3 regions of the Streptomyces sp. NBC_00203 genome follow, and region 1 is predicted to be linked to each of the others. Evidence: riboswitches for the same ligand, from Rfam matches in the RefSeq annotation. Region 1 holds a riboswitch; each other region holds the start of a gene.
What was found. A riboswitch is a leader RNA that binds a small molecule or an ion and turns the genes downstream of it on or off. The one in region 1 is predicted to bind thiamine pyrophosphate.
Positions count from the first base shown of each region.

Region 2: it holds a riboswitch for thiamine pyrophosphate, as region 1 does, so the genes downstream of both, thiC (phosphomethylpyrimidine synthase ThiC) here and OG975_RS34180 (thiamine ABC transporter substrate binding subunit) in region 1, are expected to answer to the same signal.
Region 3: it holds a riboswitch for thiamine pyrophosphate, as region 1 does, so the genes downstream of both, thiO (glycine oxidase ThiO) here and OG975_RS34180 (thiamine ABC transporter substrate binding subunit) in region 1, are expected to answer to the same signal.

Region 1 covers NZ_CP108126.1:7,629,182-7,632,449, reverse strand. The annotation lists gene OG975_RS34185 (ABC transporter permease) at 1-551, opposite strand, end outside; gene OG975_RS34180 (thiamine ABC transporter substrate binding subunit) at 527-1,603, opposite strand; TPP riboswitch at 1,682-1,800, opposite strand; gene rlmN (23S rRNA (adenine(2503)-C(2))-methyltransferase RlmN) at 1,825-2,955, opposite strand; gene OG975_RS34170 (phosphatidate cytidylyltransferase) at 3,109-3,268, opposite strand, start outside.
Region 2 covers NZ_CP108126.1:5,266,460-5,269,727, forward strand. The annotation lists gene OG975_RS23635 (hypothetical protein) at 1-38, opposite strand, end outside; gene thiC (phosphomethylpyrimidine synthase ThiC) at 174-2,003, opposite strand; TPP riboswitch at 1,996-2,152, opposite strand; gene OG975_RS23645 (YibE/F family protein) at 2,224-3,268, shown strand, end outside.
Region 3 covers NZ_CP108126.1:2,803,833-2,807,100, reverse strand. The annotation lists gene OG975_RS12890 (thiazole synthase) at 1-131, opposite strand, end outside; gene thiS (sulfur carrier protein ThiS) at 135-335, opposite strand; gene thiO (glycine oxidase ThiO) at 332-1,498, opposite strand; TPP riboswitch at 1,496-1,609, opposite strand; gene OG975_RS12875 (hypothetical protein) at 1,662-2,033, shown strand; gene OG975_RS12870 (NAD(P)/FAD-dependent oxidoreductase) at 2,079-3,268, shown strand, end outside.

The sequences.
Region 1 (3,268 bases):
CGCGCCGCCTCCTCCTGGCGTGGGTCGAGCTGCGACCAGAGCCCGCCGACCGTCCGTACGACGACCGCGTAGTTGAAGAAGACATGCGCGATCAGGATCGCCCACACGGTGGTGTCCAGCCGTACGCCCCACAGCTGGTCCAGCATCCCGCCCCGGCCGACCAGCGCCAGGAACGCCGTACCGACGACGACCGTCGGCAGCACGAAGGGCACCGTCACCACGGCCCGCAGGACGTGCTTGCCCCTGAAATCGAAGCGCGCGAAGACATACGCGCCGGGGAGCGCGATCAGCAGCGTGAGCACCGTCGACGCGAGCGCCTGCCAGGTGGTGAACCACAGGACGTGCCGGATGTCGGACTGCGCGAGCACGTCACCGATCCGCCCGAGCTGCCAGGCCCCGTCGACTTTGAGGCCGCGCGCGACGATCGCGGCGACGGGGTAGGCGAAGAAGACGGCGAAGAACGCGACGGGCAGGGCCATGAGGCCGAGCCGCGTCGCGCTCCCGCGCTTCCTGGGCGCCGCCTTGGCTACTTCAGTACGAGCGAGGTCCACGACTTGACCCACTGGTCACGGTTGGCGGCGATCTTGGCGGGGGCCAGGATCTCGGGGTCCTTGGCCTGCGGGCCGAACTCCGTGAACTCGGCGGGCACCGTGGCGCCCTTGACCACCGGGTACACGAACATGTTCAGCGGCATGTCCTCCTGGAACTCCTTGGTGGCCAGGAAGTCGATGAACGCCTTGCCGCCCTTGGTGTTCTTGGCGTTGCTGAGCAGCCCCGCGTACTCGACCTGGCGGAAGCAGGTGCCGGTCGCGACACCGGTGGGCGCGGTGGTCGGCTTCGGGTCGGCGTAGATGACCTCGGCGGGCGGCGAGGAGGCGTACGAGACGACGAGCGGCCGGTCGGCCTTGGCCTTCTTGCCGCCGGCGGATCCGGAGAACTCGTCGTTGTAGGCCTGCTCCCAGCCGTCGACGACCTTCACACCGTTGGCCTTGAGCTTCTTCCAGTAGTCCTGCCATCCGTCGTCGCCGTACTTGGCGGCGGTGCCGAGCAGGAAGCCGAGGCCGGGCGAGGACGTGGACGCGTTCTCGGTGACGAGCAGGTTCTTGTACTCGGGCTTGATCAGGTCGTCGAAGGACTGCGGCGGCGTCAGCTTGTGCTCACTGAAGTAGGCCTTGTCGTAGTTGACGCAGATGTCGCCGGAGTCGATGGGCGTGACGCGATGCTTGTCCTGGTCGACCCGGTACTCCGGGAGGATCTGGTCCGCGCCCTTGGCCTCGTACGACTGGAACAGCCCGTTGTCGAGCGCCCGCGACAGCAGGGTGTTGTCGACGCCGAAGAAGACGTCGCCCTGCGGGTTGTCCTTGGTGAGGATCGCCTTGTTGACGGCCTGCCCGGCGTCGCCGTCCTTGAGGACCTTGACCGTGTAGCCGGACTGCTTCTCGAAGTCCTTGAGGACGCTCTTGGAGACGGCCCACGAGTCGTGGCTGACAAGCGTGACGGTCTTCGAGTCCGCCGAACCGCTGCTGTCGGACGACCCGCACGCGGAGAGCGTGACGAGGCCCAGGCCGACGACGACGGCCGTGAACGTCTTGGTGGTGCTCACTGAATTCCTCCTGGCTGACCAGGAAGAGACGCGGCCCTGCCCGGGAACCTCTGACGGTTCCCGGGCAGGGCGCAACAGCTCGAGTAATGACCGAACTTCCTACCCAGAATGACCTGGGCAAGGTTCTGAGGGTCTGCGGCCCACCGGTGACCCGGCTGCCGCACTCTCAGCGCTGTGGCGCTCCCCTGTCGGAATATGAAGATGTACCTACGGGGGTCAGACTACCGCTCGGTGGCCGCGAGCTGCCCGCACGCCCCGTCGATCTCCTGGCCGCGGGTGTCCCGGACGGTCACCGGCACCCCGTGGGCCGCGATCGCCTCGACGAACGCCTTCTCGTCCTCGGGCCGCGAGGCGGTCCACTTCGAACCCGGGGTCGGGTTCAGCGGGATGAGGTTGACGTGCACGGGCTTGCCCTTGAGCAGTCGGCCGAGCCGGTCACCGCGCCACGCCTGGTCGTTGATGTCCCGGATGAGGGCGTACTCGATGGAGAGCCGGCGCCCCGACTTCGCGGCGTACTCCCAGCCGGCGTCGAGCACCTCGCGCACCTTCCACCGTGTGTTCACGGGGACGAGGGTGTCGCGCAGCTCGTCGTCCGGCGCGTGCAGCGAGATGGCGAGACGGCACTTGAAGCCCTCGTCGGAGAACCGGTGGATGGCGGGGACCAGCCCGACCGTCGACACGGTGATCCCGCGCTGCGAGAGCCCGAGTCCGTCGGGCTCGGGGTCGGTGAGCGCGCGAATGGAGCCCACGACCCGCTTGTAGTTGGCGAGCGGCTCGCCCATGCCCATGAAGACGATGTTGCTCAGCCGCGCCGGACCACCCGGGATCTCGCCGTCCCTGAGGGCCCGCATCCCGTCCACGATCTGGTGCACGATCTCACCCGTGGAGAGGTTCCGGTCGAGGCCTGCCTGCCCGGTCGCGCAGAACGGGCAGTTCATGCCACACCCGGCCTGCGAGCTGATGCACATGGTCACCCGGTCCGGGTACCGCATCAGCACGGACTCGACGAGCGTGCCGTCGAAGAGCCGCCACAGGGTCTTGCGGGTGGTGTCCTGGTCGGTCGACAGATGCCGTACGACCGTCATCAGCTCCGGAAGCAGCGCCTCCTGGAGCTTGCCGCGCGAGGCGGCCGGGATGTCCGTCCACTCCGCGGGGTCGTGCGCGAACCGCGCGAAGTAGTGCTGGGACAGCTGCTTGGCGCGAAACGGCTTCTCACCGATCTCGGCAACGGCCTCTTTGCGCTCGGCCGGCGTGAGGTCGGCGAGATGCCGCGGCGGCTTCTTGGCTCCGCGGGGTGCGACGAAGGTGAGCTCGCCGGGGACTGGACGTGCCACGATCGGGCATCTCCTCATGACTACAGAGGCCTGGCACCCCGCGCGGGCGGGGACAACGGCAGGGCCATACCCAAGCCAGGAGACCTCACTGGACCACCCCCGCGGTGGCGGGGACGTACGAAAGGGCCCGCAGTCTGATGCCGCGAGCCCTTCCAGAGTACCTGCTGTCCGTCAACCCGAGCCGACGAAGATCACCAGCAGCAGCCACACCACCGGAGCCGTGGGCAGCAGCGAGTCCAGCCGGTCCATGATGCCGCCATGCCCCGGCAGCAGCGTGCCCATGTCCTTGATGCCCAGGTCCCGCTTGATCATGGACTCGCCGAGGTCGCCG
Region 2 (3,268 bases), 2.4 Mb from region 1:
ATCCCGCCCATGTCGGGCAGCGTAGGGATGTTGATCACGCCATGCGCGATCTTGTCTCTTCCGTTACGACGTGGCCGCAGGACGTCCCACAGCCCGGGCAGGCCCCGGTCGTGGTGACCGGGGCCCGGGTGAAGGAGTCAGCCCGGGTCAAGGAGTCAGCACATGTGTCCGGCTCAGTCGGCCATGGGCAGGTAGACCCGGTTGCCCGCGGCCGCGAACTCCTTGGACTTCTGCGCCATGCCCTCTTCGATCTCCACCTGCGAACCGCCGTGTTCCCGCCGGATGTCCTGCGAGATCTTCATCGAGCAGAACTTCGGCCCGCACATGGAGCAGAAGTGAGCCGTCTTGGCGGGCTCGGCCGGCAGTGTCTCGTCGTGGAACTCCCGTGCCGTGTCCGGGTCGAGGGCCAGGTTGAACTGGTCCTCCCACCGGAACTCGAAGCGGGCGTCGGACAGCGCGTCGTCCCATTCCTGCGCACCTGGGTGCCCCTTGGCGAGGTCGGCTGCGTGGGCGGCGATCTTGTAGGTGATGACGCCGGTCTTGACGTCGTCACGGTTGGGCAGGCCCAAGTGCTCCTTGGGCGTGACATAGCAGAGCATGGCCGTGCCCCACCAGGCGATCATCGCGGCACCGATGCCGGAGGTGATGTGGTCGTACGCCGGCGCGACGTCCGTCGTCAGCGGGCCGAGCGTATAGAACGGAGCTTCATCACAGATCTCCTGCTGAAGGTCGATGTTCTCCTTGATCTTGTGCATCGGGACATGTCCCGGGCCCTCGATCATGGTCTGTACGTTGAAACGCTTGGCGATCGTGTTGAGTTCCCCGAGTGTCCTCAACTCCGCGAACTGCGCTGCGTCGTTGGCGTCCGCGATCGACCCGGGCCGCAGCCCGTCGCCGAGCGAGTACGTGACGTCGTACGCCGCGAGGATCTCGCAGAGCTCCTCGAAGTTCTCGTACAGGAACGACTCCTTGTGGTGCGCCAGGCACCAGGCCGCCATGATCGAGCCGCCGCGCGAGACGATGCCGGTCTTGCGGTTCGCGGTGAGCGGCACGTACGGCAGGCGTACCCCCGCGTGGACCGTCATGTAGTCCACGCCCTGCTCGGCCTGCTCGATGACCGTGTCCTTGTAGATCTCCCAGGTCAGCTCCTCGGCGCGGCCGTCCACCTTCTCCAACGCCTGGTAGAGCGGCACGGTGCCGATGGGGACGGGGGAGTTGCGCAGCACCCACTCGCGGGTGGTGTGAATGTTGCGGCCGGTGGACAGGTCCATGACCGTGTCGGCGCCCCAGCGGGTCGCCCAGGTCATCTTCTCGACCTCCTCCTCGATGGAGGACGTGACGGCCGAGTTGCCGATGTTGGCGTTGACCTTCACCAGGAACCGCTTGCCGATGATCATCGGCTCGATCTCCGGGTGGTTCACGTTCGCGGGCAGCACCGCGCGGCCGGCGGCGATCTCCTCGCGTACGACCTCGGGGTCGACGTTCTCGCGGACCGCCACGAACTCCATCTCGGGCGTGATCTCTCCGCGCCGGGCGTACGCGAGCTGCGTGACCGCCTCTCCGGCGCGGCCCCTGCGCGGCTGACGCGGCCGCCCTGGGAAGACCGCGTCGAGGTTGCGCAGGCCCCCGCGCGGTGAGGTGTGCTTGATCCCGTCGTCCTCAGGACGGACCGGGCGGCCCGCGTACTCCTCGGTGTCACCGCGGGCGATGATCCAGTTCTCGCGCAGCGGCGCCAGACCCCTGCGTACATCGGTGTCGATGGTCGGATCGGTGTACGGGCCGGAGGTGTCGTACAGCGTGACGGACTGCCCGTTGGTGAGGTGCACCTGGCGGACCGGCACCCGTAGATCGGGGCGTGAACCCCCGACGTACCCCTTGTGCCAGCCGATGGACTTCCCGGCCTCGCCGTTCTCGGCCGGGGCGGACACCCCACCGTTCTCGGCCGGAGCAAGCGCCCCGTCCGTCTGGCTGGAGGCAGGCGTGCGTACGTCCTTGTTGGTCATGAGACCTACTCCCTACGCCGGCATTACCCGGTAACAGGTTCGGCGGTCGACGCAGCGGCTTCCGTCCGCCGATGTTTCATGTGAAACATCGCTAAGACGAAGGTCAGCGCCCTCTCAGCCCGGTGCTCCGAGCTCCCGCGTGTGCAAAGGTGCCTCCACGCTAGCGTCATATCTGGCGCGGTGAACAGAGGGCCCCCTCCGTTCTTGCGATGATCGGTCGGTGACCACGACACAGCAGTCCCCGTTCCCACCGTCCGAGCCGCCGCGCGGACCCGGTTCCGGTGACGGCCATGGACACGGCTCCGGTGACGGCCGCGGGCATGGTCCGGACGGTGGCGGCCATGGCCCCGGACCCGGTGACGGTCACGGACCAGGCAATGGGCACGGCCACAGTCCCGGCGGCGGGCACGGCCACTCGCACAGTCACAGCCACGGCCCCGCCACCCCCGTGTCCAAGCATCTGCGCAAGGTCATCGCCGCGGTGCTGATCCCCTTCACGGCGGCGGTCGTCGTGGGTCTTGTGGTGTTGTGGCCGGGCGGCGCTCCCTCTCACGAGCGCACCGGCGTCGGCTTCGACCGGCAGACCCAGCAGGCGACGGTCACCAAGATCGACAAGGTGGACTGCAAGTCCGTGAACGCCTCGGGGGAGACCCCGACAGGCGACACCTCCACCGCCGAGGGCTCCTCCGCGCAGCAGCAGGCGACGGGCGACTGCAAGAAGGCGACGATCCGGGTCGACACCGGCAAGGACAAGGGCCGTACGTTCACCGAGATCGTCCAGCCCGACCAGTCGCGGCAGTTGCACGAGGGCGAGAAGGTCGTGGTCGCGTACGAGCCCTCCGCGCCCAAGGATCTGCAGTACTCGGTCACCGATGTGAACCGGAAGCTCCCCATGGCTCTGCTCGCCGGGATCTTCGCACTGGTTGTCGTCGTGGTGGGCCGGATGCGCGGCATCATGGCGCTGGTCGCGCTGGCCGTCAGCTTCCTGATCCTGACGTTCTTCATCCTGCCCGCGATCTTGCAGGGCTCGAATCCGCTGGTCGTGGCGGTCGTCGGAGCCAGCGCCATCATGCTGATCGCGCTCTACATGTGCCACGGCCTCTCCGCCCGTACATCGGTGGCGGTGATCGGCACGCTGCTCTCGCTGCTGCTGATCGGTGTGCTCGGCTCCGAATTCATCGGCTGGGCGGCACTGACCGGCAACACCGACGACAACACCGGCCTGATCCACGGCCTGTACCCGTCCATCGACATGAGCGGTCTGC
Region 3 (3,268 bases), 4.8 Mb from region 1:
ACCGTCGTCAGCTCCGTGCCGGACGCCACGAGCGAGCGTTCCAGGACGTCGAGGCTGGGCGCACCGCCCGTACCCATGATCAGCCGGGACGAGAAGGACGTACCACCGAGGAGGAAGGGATCGTCGGCCATGGGTCAGCCTCCCTGGACGGCGGTGAGGACTTCGACGCGGTCTCCCTCGGAGAGGGCGGTGGACGACCACTGCCCGCGCGGGACGACGGTTTCGTTGAGCGCGGCGGCCACGCCGGACGGTGCGACGGTGAGGGCCGCGACGAGCGAGTCGAGAGCGGTCCCCGCGGCGATCCGCTGCCGTTCTCCATTGACGAAGATGTTCATGCGGGCTGCTCCGTGAGGGCGGCGGCGCTGAAACGCCGGGGGGTGAAGGGGCGGGCCTCGTCGGGGAGTTCACCGGTGGTCAGGGCGTGGGCCATCGCGTCACCGGTGACGGGCGTGAGCAGGACGCCGTTGCGGTAGTGCCCGGTGGCCAGCAGCAGGCCGTCGAGTTCGGTCGGACCGAGCAGCGGCGCGTTGTCGGGCGAACCCGGGCGCAGTCCCGCACGGGTCTCCGTGAGCGGCAGCTCGGTGATCCCGGGAACCAGCTCATGGGCGTCGCGCAGCAGCTCGTACACGCCGCCCGCGGTCACCGTCGTGTCCCAGCCCAGCTCCTCGCTGGTGGCGCCGACGACGAGCTCGCCGTTCTCGCGCGGCACCAGGTAGACCTGGCTGCCGCGCACCACGGCCCGCACGGTGCGGCTCAGGAAGGGCGCGTACCGCTTCGGCACGGTCAGCCGCAGCACCTGCCCCTTCACGGGGCGCACGGGCGGCAGGACCTTGTCGGGAACGCCCGCCAGACGCCCGCTGAGGCTGCCCCCGGCGAGCACCACCTGGCCGGCGGCGAGCTCGGTGCCGGCCGTGGTGACGACTCCGGTGGCCCGGTCCCCCGCGACGGTCAGCCGCTCGGCCCATGTCCGGTGGAACACCACTCCGGCCCGCTCGCACGCGGTGACCAGGGCCCCCGCGAGCCGGCGCGGATCGACCTGGTGGTCGCCGTCGACCCGCAGACCGCCGCGTACCCCGGGTGCCAGCATCGGCTCCAGACGGCGGCACTCGCGCCCGCTCAGCCACTCGGAGTCGAGCCCCGACTGGCGTTGCAGGGCGTGCAGTTCCCGCAGATGGGCGCGGTCGTCGGCGTCCAGCGCGACGGCCAGCGTGCCGCACTGGCGGTAGCCGAGGTCCTGGCCGGTCACCTCGGTGAGCTCGGCGGCGAACTCCGGATAGCGGCGCGCGGAGGCGAGATTGAGACCCAGCAGGGTCTGCTCGCCGTAGTGCAGTTCGGTGACGGCGGCGAGCATTCCGGCGGCCACCTGGGCCGCTCCGCCGCCGGGCTCGGGATCCACGAGGGCGGTCGTGAACCCGCGCTGCGCGGCCCGCCAGGCCGTCACGAGCCCGATGATTCCGCCCCCGATGACGAGGACGTCTGACGTACGTGTAGGCGACATGGGCGTCCAGCCCCTCCCTTCGCCGGCATGACCCGGATCAGGTTCGTACGGTCGGAGGCCGTCCCAGCCTCCCTCTCAGCCCAGTACGTCCGGGCTCCCGCGAGTGCTTTACGGTGGCCACCCTAGCCCGCCGCCACCTGTCTCAGTAAGGGAGCCTCCGCCCATGGCGCGTTCGCTCGACGGCCTCGTTCTCGCCCCTGTCGCCGACCAGGCGCCCGGGCAGGTGGGCACCCGCACCCGCTTCACGTACCACGAGAAGGACGGCGAGATCTGGGCCGAATACGCGGGCGGCGACGTCATAAGAGGCCACCTTCTGGGTACCCGCCAGGACGACCGGCTCGACTTCCGGTACGTACAGCTGAAGCACGACGGCAGCACCTCGTCGGGGCACTGCGTGTCCCTCGTGGTCGAGCTGCCCGACGGGCGCGTACGCCTGGAGGAGACCTGGGAATGGGAGTCGCGGACGGGCAGCGGGACGAGCATCGTGGAGCAGGTCGGCGGACAGGTCGGCGAGGATTGTGGAACAGGTCACTGAACGCGTCCGCTGACTGACGAATTGTCAGTTGTCTATGGTGATCAGGTGAGCGAGCAGACGCAGGCACAGTCGCAGGGGCGTACGGCACGGCGGGTCGTCGTCGTGGGCGCGGGCATGGCCGGTGTGCAGACCGCGGTCGCCCTGCGCGAACAGGGTTTCAAGGGCAGCGTGACGCTGATCGGCGCGGAGCCCCATCAGCCGTACGACCGGCCGCCGCTGTCCAAGGCCGTGCTGCTCGGAAAGGCCGAGGGCTCAGCCTTCGACGTCGACTTCGAGGCACTGGACATCGATCTGCAGCTCGGGCGCGAGGCGCTCGGCGTACGGCCTCGCGAGCATGAGCTGGACACCGCCACCGGGCCCGAGCCGTACGACGTCCTGGTCATCGCCACCGGCGCGGAGCCGATTCAGCTGCCGGGCGCGGAGGGTGTGCCCGGGGTCCATCTGCTGCGCACCCTGGACGACGCCGAGCGGCTGCGTCCCGTCCTCGCTCAGCAGCACGACATCGTGGTCGTCGGGGCGGGCTGGATCGGCGCCGAGTTCGCCACGGCGGCGCGCGAGGCGGGGTGCGCGGTGACCGTCGTCGAGGCCGCCGACCGGCCGCTCGCCGGGGCACTGCCCGCCGAGGTGGCCGCGCCGATGGCGTCCTGGTACGCGGACAGCGGGGCCTCGTTGCGAACGCACGCGCGCGTGGAGCGCATCGAGCCGGGTGCCGTGGTCCTCGACGACGGCTCCCGGGTGCCCGCGGACGCGGTCGTCGTCGGCATCGGGGCCCGCCCCGCGACGGCCTGGCTCGCCGGCTCCGGAATCGCACTCGGCGCCCACCACGAGATCGTGGCCGACGACCACCTGCGCACCTCCGTACCGGACGTCTACGCGGTCGGCGACTGTGCCTCCTTCCCTTCGGGAAGGTATGAGGACCGCCTCCTCGTCCACCACTGGGACAACGCTCTCCAGGGCCCGCGTACGGTCGCCGCGAACATCATCGGCGAGGCCCCGGCGGCGTACGACCCGGTCCCGTACTTCTGGTCCGAGCAGTTCGGCCGCTTCGTCCAGTACGTCGGCCACCATGCCCCGGCCGATGCCACGGTGTGGCGCGGCGACCCCGCGGGCGCCTCCTGGTCGGTCTGCTGGCTCCGCGAGAACCGCCTGGTCGCTCTTCTGGCCGTGGGGCGCCCGAGGGACCTGGCCCAGGGGCGCAGACTCATCGAGGCGGGCACCCCGATGGACCCGGAAGT